Prosthecomicrobium sp. N25: one gene and its partner. The protein of the gene in region 1 binds, or shares a complex with, the protein of each later gene. Links are inferred from orthologs where the notes say so. Each region holds a gene or a part of one and is shown in the gene's direction. Other genes may lie near its edges.

Region 1 (3,861 bases):
CCGGCAACGCCGTCCCGCCCGGCCGCGGGCGGATCAGAACACTGCGGAGAGCCGCGCCGGCGGCCTCCGCCGGGCGCCGGTCGCCCATGGGAGGACGTGCCGCATGTCGACGCTGCTGATCCATCACCCGAGCTTCCTGGAGCACGTCACGCCGATCGGGCATCCGGAGCGCCCCGACCGGATCCGGGCGATCGACCGGATCCTCGAGCACGAGCGCTTCCAGGCCCTGGAGCGCGAGCAGGCGCCGGTCGGCACGATCGAGCAGGCCGCGCTGGCCCATCCGGAGGCCTTCGTGCAGGAGATCAAGGACGCCGTGCCGGAGACGGGGCTGACCCGCATCGACGCCGACACGGTGATCTCGCCCGGGTCCTGGAAGGCGGCCATGCGCGGGGTCGGCGGGGTCTGCCAGGCTGTCGACGAGGTGATGGCCGGCAAGGTCAAGAACGCCTTCTGCGCGATCCGGCCGCCCGGGCACCATGCCGAGAAGGACCGGGCGATGGGCTTCTGCCTCTTCAACAACGTGGCCGTCGCGGCGCGCTGGGCGAAGAAGCAGCACGGCGTCGAGCGCGTCGCCATCATGGACTTCGACGTCCACCACGGGAACGGCACGCAGGACATCTTCTGGTCCGACACCTCGGTGATGTACACGTCGACGCACCAGATGCCGCTCTATCCCGGCACGGGCGCCGTCAACGAGACCGGGGCCGGCAACACCATCGTCAACGCGCCGCTGCGGGCCGGCGACGGCGGGGCGGAGTTCCGCGAAGCCATGGAGGTCGCCATCCTGCCGCGCATCGAGGATTTCCGGCCGGACCTCGTCATCATCTCGGCCGGCTTCGACGCGCATCACCGCGACCCGCTCGGGCAGATCAACCTGGTCGAGGCGGACTATGCCTGGGTGACCGCCAAGCTGATGGACATCGCGGACCGGAGCGCCAACGGCCGGGTCGTGTCGGTGCTCGAGGGCGGCTACGACCTGGAGGGTCTCGCCAAGTCGGTCGCCGCCCATGTGATGACGCTCATGAAGGCCTGAGCGCCCCGCCGGGCGCAGGGCTCAGGAGGCGGCGCGGACGAGCTCGGTGTCGGCGTAGATGTCCGTCATCGGGATCGTGAGGTCGAGGGCCGGCAGGGCGACCGTCTCGTCGAGGCGGTTCGCCGACGCCGGGAACTCGCTCCAGCCGCCCTCGGCGTCGCGCGACCAGACCTCCACCCGGAACTCGCGGGGGTGGACCAGCACATAATGCTGCAGGGTCGGCATGCGCAGGTACTGCTCCTGCTTGTAGCCGCGATCGATCGCGATGGTCGACGGCGAGAGCACCTCGAAGACGGCCACCGCGTCGTCGACCCAGGTCCGGCGGCCGTCTCCGGGCGGCCCGCAGCGGACGTAGACGTCCGGGAAGACGCCGAAGCGGTCTGAGACCGGGCTGCACAGGAGGAGGTCGCGGTAAGGCCGGCAACCACGATCGCGCATGCGGGCGTACAGAAATCCGGCGATGTTCGCGGTCACGATTTCATTGTCGACTGTCCCGCCCGCCATGGCGACAGGTTCACCGTCGAGAAGCTCGTACTTCTCGGTGTCCGTCCAGGTCTTCATCCATTCGACGAACTCGTCGATGAGCATCGGGAACTCGAGCTGCTTCGCGTATGCTGACATAATAGCTCCATCCAGCTCGTGGTTTCCAGTGTAGCAGAGGTCGTGGCCAACGCACGATCGCCAAGGTTGACACCCCCGCCGGCCCGCGCTTCCCTCTCGGCCCCGAAGGAGGACCGCCCGTGACCGACCAGCCCGCCAGCCCCCATGCCGACGTGAAGAGCCTCACCTTCGAGAAGGCGCTCGCGGAACTGGAGCAGATCGTCACCAAGCTCGAGCGCGGCGACGTGCCGCTCGAGGAGTCGATCGCGGCCTACGAGCGCGGGGAGGCCCTCAAGGCCCATTGCAGCCGGCTGCTCTCGGCGGCCGAGGCGCGGGTGGAGAAGATCAGGCTCGGGGCGGACGGCCAGCCGGCCGGGACCGAGCCGCTGGACGTGGACTGAGGCGCGTCCGCCGACGGTCTCGCCCGGGCGAAGCAGATTTGCGCGGGCGGGGGTGGTCCTGTAAGGCTTCCCGTTCGAAACTGGCCGCCGGCGACCTATATGGAGACCGCAGGCGGCTCCCGCCGGACAGACAGGCTCGCGCAAGTTGACCTCGAAAACGCCGCTCCTCGACACGATCCGCAACCCGGAGGATCTCCGTCGGCTGCCGGAGACGAGCCTCCGGCAGGTGGCGGACGAGCTCCGCACCGAGACGATCGACGCGGTCTCGGTGACGGGCGGCCATCTCGGCGCCGGCCTCGGCGTGGTCGAGCTGACGGTCGCGCTGCATCACGTGTTCGAGACGCCGCGCGACATCCTGATCTGGGACGTCGGCCACCAGGCCTATCCGCACAAGATCCTGACCGGCCGGCGCGACCGCATTCGCACGCTCCGGCAGGCGGGCGGGCTTTCGGGCTTCACCAAGCGCGAGGAGAGCCCCTACGATCCCTTCGGGGCGGCCCACTCCTCCACGTCCATCTCGGCCGCGCTCGGCTTCGCGGTCGGGCGCGACCTGAAGGGCGCGGACAATAACGTGGTGGCGGTGATCGGCGACGGCTCGATGTCGGCCGGCATGGCCTACGAGGCGATGAACAACGCCGGGGCGCTCGGCTCGCGGCTGATCGTCATCCTCAACGATAACGACATGTCGATCGCGCCGCCGACCGGGGCGATGAGCGCCTATCTGGCCCGCCTCGTCTCCAGCCGCACGTTCATGACGCTGCGCGACATCGGCAAGGGCATCGTCCGGCACCTGCCGCGCTTCGTCGAGGTCGGCGCCAAGCGGGCCGAGGAGTTCGCCCGCGGCTTCGCGATGGGCGGCACGCTCTTCGAGGAACTCGGCTTCTACTATGTCGGCCCGATCGACGGGCACAATCTCGACCACCTGCTGCCGGTCCTGAAGAACGTCCGCGACGCCGGGCAGGGCCCGATCCTGATCCACGTGGTGACCCAGAAGGGCAAGGGCTACGGGCCGGCCGAGCAGTCGGCCGACAAGTACCACGGCGTCAACAAGTTCGACGTCATCACCGGCAAGCAGGCGAAGCCGAAGGCGAACGCGCCGAGCTACACGCGCGTCTTCGCCGACACGCTGGTGGACGAGGCGAGCCGGGACGAGCGGATTGTCGGCGTCACGGCCGCGATGCCGTCGGGCACGGGACTCGACCTCTTCGGCGAGGCCTATCCGACGCGGATGTTCGACGTCGGCATCGCCGAGCAGCACGCGGTCACCTTCGCGGCGGGGCTCGCCGCCGAGGGCTTCCGGCCCTATTGCGCGCTCTACTCGACCTTCCTGCAGCGCGGCTACGACCAGGTCGTCCACGACGTGGCGATCCAGCGGCTTCCGGTTCGCTTCCCGATCGACCGCGCGGGCCTCGTTGGCGCCGACGGCCCGACCCATGCGGGCAGCTTCGACCTCGCCTATCTCGGCTGCCTGCCGCATTTCGTCATCATGGCGCCGGCCGACGAGGCCGAGCTCCGCCACATGATCGCGACCTCGGTGACGATCGACGACGCCCCCTCGGCGTTCCGGTATCCGCGCGGCGAGGGCGTCGGCGTGGAGATGCCGGTCCGCGGCACGCCGCTGGAAATCGGGCGCGGGCGCGTGCTGCGCGAAGGCACCACCATCGCGATCCTGTCGCTCGGCACCCGGCTCGCCGCGGCGCTGGAGGCGGCCGAGACGCTCGACGGCTACGGCCTCTCCGCCACGGTGGCGGACGCGCGCTTTATGAAGCCCCTCGACCGCGACCTCATCCGCCGGCTCGCCCGGGAACACGAGGTGCTGGTGACCGT
Region 2 (3,500 bases), 180 kb from region 1 along the record:
CACCGCGAGCGGGTTGGTGGTCGTCTCGTTCTCGTCGCAGAAGAAGATCCGCCGGTTCGGCTCCGCCCCCGGCCACACGTCGAGAAGCGCCTTCAGCTCCACCGGCTCGAGGATCTTCGGGATCGCCAGGATGCCGCACTGCTCGGCGGCCTCCACGGCGTTCGATTCCATCCGCTCCAGGTTGACCCGCCCGACCTGGGTATGGCGGGTGATCACCGGCCGCAGCAGGCCGACGCCGAGCTCGACCGCCTTCTGCACCATGTAGTCGAGCCGGGCCATCTTGAGCGGCGCGAAGAGGTAGTGCAGGTCCGCCGAGGGTTCCTGCGCCCGCACCCTCTCGACGAACTCCAGCACGCAGGCCCGCCGTCCGGCATCGGCGATTCGCGCGAGCCATTCCCCGTCCTGCCCGTTGAAGACCAGGATCTCCGACCCGGTTTCCATCCGCAGCACGTTGAGGAGATAGTTCGCCTGCTCGCGCGTGACCTCGATCCGCCCCCCGGCGCGGAGCGGCAGGCGCAGGAACAGACGCTGCAGTCGCGAATCGAAGCGAGGCATCGGAGCACCAGGCCGTTTCGGGACGCCCGTTATAGCGGCAGGCGAGGGGCGAGGGGAACCGCCGCCGGGGTTGACCCCGTCCGCCCGGCGCGCCACGGTTCGGCCCCGGAGGTCCGCCCTTGTCCGAATCCGCGCTGCCCAACACGCCCGAATTCACCGTCTCGGAACTCAGCTACTCGATCCGCCGCACGATCGAGGACGGCTTCGGCTTCGTGCGCGTGCGCGGCGAGATCACCGGCTACCGCGGCCCGCATTCCTCCGGCCACGCCTATTTCCGCCTGAAGGACGAGGGTGCCGCCATCGAGGCGGTGATCTGGCGGCAGACCATGCAGAAGCTCCGCTTCAAGCCCGAGGAGGGGCTGGAGGTGGTGGCGACCGGCCGCGTCACGACCTTCCCGGGCGGCTCCAAGTACCAGATCGTCATCGACGCGCTCGAGCCCGCCGGCGTGGGCGCCCTGATGGCGCTCCTGGAGGAGCGCAAGAAGAAGCTCGGCGCCGAGGGCCTGTTCGACCCGGCCCGCAAGAAGAAGCTGCCCTACCTGCCGCGCGTCATCGGCGTCGTCACCTCGCCGACGGGCGCCGTCATCCGCGACATCCTGCACCGCCTCGCCGACCGCTTCCCGACCCGCGTCGTGGTCTGGCCCGTCCGCGTCCAGGGCGACACCTCGGCCCGCGAGGTCGCGGCTGCCATCCAGGGCTTCAACGCCATCCCGCCCGGCGGCCACAAGGGCATCCCGCGGCCCGACGTGCTGATCGTCGCGCGCGGCGGCGGCAGCCTGGAGGACCTCTGGAGCTTCAACGAGGAGATCGTCGTCCGCGCCGCCGCGGCGAGCCGCATCCCGCTCGTCGCCGCGGTCGGCCACGAGACCGACTGGACCCTGATCGACCTCGCCGCCGACCTGCGCGCGCCCACCCCGACCGGCGCCGCCGAGATGGTCGTGCCGGTCCGCTCCGAGCTTCTGGGCGCCGTCGACAAGCTCGCTCAGCGCCTGACCGGCACGGTGTTCCGCTGCATGGAGGCGCGCCGGACCGAGCTGCGCTCCGCCGCCCGCGCCCTCGGCACCCCCGAGAGCCTGCTCGCCCAGCGCCGCCAGCGCCTCGACATCGCCGCCGGCCGCCTGTCCCAGGCGCTCGTCCAGGCGACCCGCGCGCAGGCGACCCGCTTCGCCCGCGCCGCCGGCCGCCTGTCGCCCCAGGCCCTGACGCACGCGCTCCGGATCGGCCGCGAGCGGGTGAAGGGATCGGCCGAGCGGGGCGAGCGCGCCTTCGCGGTCGGCCTGGAGCGCCGGCGCGAGCGCGTCGAGCGGCTGGCGGGACGGCTCTCCCCGCAGTCGCTCCTCGGCCGCGTCGAACGCTGCGGCGAGCGGACCGGCGTCCTCGGCCGCCGCCTCGATGGGGCCTTCGCGCTGATCGTCGAACGCAAGCGCGCCCGCCTCGACGCCCTCGGGCGCCTGACCGAGACGCTATCCTACCGCAGCGTCCTCGAGCGCGGCTTCGCCCTCGTCCGCGATGCCCACGGCAAGCCCGTCCGCTCGGCTGAATTGGTTGAGGCGGGGGCGGCGCTCGCCATCGAGTTCTCCGACGGCATCGTCGAGGCTGTGGCCGGGCCGGGCCACGCACCGTCCCGTCCGGCTCTGGCGAGGCCCCGGAAGCGCGACGCGGAACCGGCCGGGCAGGGTAAGCTGTTCTGACGATAGGGCGCCGGGCGCGCGTTTGACGTTGCGCGACATCCGCACGACAATCGCGCCCGCGAGCTGGAGAGGCTGTTTCATGTTCGATTTCACCGAGATCCTGAGACAGGCCCAGGGCGGCGAGGCCTTCGCGAACCTGGGACGCCAGTACGGCCTCTCGCCGGACCAGACCCGCGCCGCCGTCGAGGCTATGATGCCGGCCTTCGCGGCCGCCATGCAGCGCCAGCTCACCGACCCCGCCGCCTTCCAGGCCTTCCTGGCCGCGATGGCCGGCCAGGCCGGCACGCCCCGCAACCCCTATCTGGACGCCATGGCGGCCTTCTCGCCCGAGTCCCAGAAGGCCGGCGCCGACGCGCTGACGGCGATCTTCGGCTCCAACGAGGTGACCCGGGCCGTCGCCGCGCAGGTCGCGGCCATGAGCGGCATCGGCCCAAACGTGCTCCAGTCGATGATGCCGGTCGTCGCCTCCATGCTGATGGGAGGCATGGGCAGCGCGCTGGAGACGAACCCGATCGCCAAGATGGTGTCCGGCTTCTTCGCCGCCGCCCGGCCCGCGAGCCCCCAGGAGGCCTTCGCGGGCATGATGGCCGAGGCCTGGCGCGAGGGCGCCGCCAAGGGCCCGGCCGCCTTCGCCGACCTCATGGGCCAGTTCGCGCGCCAGGTGCCGCGCCCCGCCGAGGGCACCGAGAGCGTCGAGGAGATGCTGAAGCGCACCCCGAACCCCGCCGCCGAGGGCTCGCCGATCGAGGAGGCCTTCGGTGCCTTCGTGCGCGGCTTCAACCGCGGCCGCCCCGAACCCGCCCCGGAGCCGGAGGCCGCCCCGGACGACTTCTCGGCCTTCGTCGGACAGCTCTTCAAGGCCGGCGAGGCCGTGCAGGCCACCCAGGCCCAGGCCTTCGAGCAGATCTTCGACCAGTTCTGGGGCAAGCCCGGCAAGCGCTGACGGGTCAGGCGCCCGGCCGCGCGTCCTTGGCGAAGAGATAGATGCCGAGCGAGGCCGCGAGCAGGAGCCCGAAGCCGCCGAACAGCGCCGCGTAGATCTCCGCCGGCGCCATGCCCTCCGCCGCCAGCGCCCCCACATAGGCGCCCGAGATCGGCTGCAGCACGCCCGCCCCGCCGATCATGCAGGTGTTCATGACGCTGAGCCCGCGCCCCAGCGCGTGTTCCGGCAGGAAGGCGCGCGCATGCGCCATCACCACGCCGTAGGTCATCCCGAAGCCGCCCATCACGCCGAACAGCAGCGCCGCCGCCACC

What was found. Proteins that work in one complex are often made in the same cells at the same time.
Region 2: the proteins of WBG79_RS06230 (region 1) and xseA are in contact, whole or in part, in a cryo-EM structure (PDB 8TXR), measured with the Escherichia coli proteins. The link is inferred for Prosthecomicrobium sp. N25 from one-to-one orthologs.

Annotation. Positions count from the first base shown.
Region 1 is NZ_JBBCAT010000001.1:1,375,618-1,379,478, reverse strand. What follows is about bases 624-3,403. They hold WBG79_RS06230 (exodeoxyribonuclease VII small subunit), read left to right. Parts: upstream 624-1,773; coding sequence 1,774-2,034; downstream 2,035-3,403. Other genes in these bases: dxs (1-deoxy-D-xylulose-5-phosphate synthase), read left to right, coding at 2,180-3,403; WBG79_RS06235 (Uma2 family endonuclease), read right to left, coding at 1,055-1,654; WBG79_RS06240 (histone deacetylase family protein), read left to right, coding at 624-1,033. Also shown: more of WBG79_RS06240, read left to right, coding at 104-623; more of dxs, read left to right, coding at 3,404-3,861. UniProt on the Escherichia coli protein: Bidirectionally degrades single-stranded DNA into large acid-insoluble oligonucleotides, which are then degraded further into small acid-soluble oligonucleotides.
Region 2 is NZ_JBBCAT010000001.1:1,199,492-1,202,991, forward strand. The notes cover bases 1-2,960. They hold xseA (exodeoxyribonuclease VII large subunit), read left to right. Parts: upstream 1-674; coding sequence 675-2,246; downstream 2,247-2,960. Other genes in these bases: WBG79_RS05400 (16S rRNA (uracil(1498)-N(3))-methyltransferase), read right to left, coding at 1-555; WBG79_RS05410 (DUF937 domain-containing protein), read left to right, coding at 2,326-2,960. Also shown: more of WBG79_RS05410, read left to right, coding at 2,961-3,189; WBG79_RS05415 (MFS transporter), read right to left, coding at 3,194-3,500. UniProt on the Escherichia coli protein: Bidirectionally degrades single-stranded DNA into large acid-insoluble oligonucleotides, which are then degraded further into small acid-soluble oligonucleotides.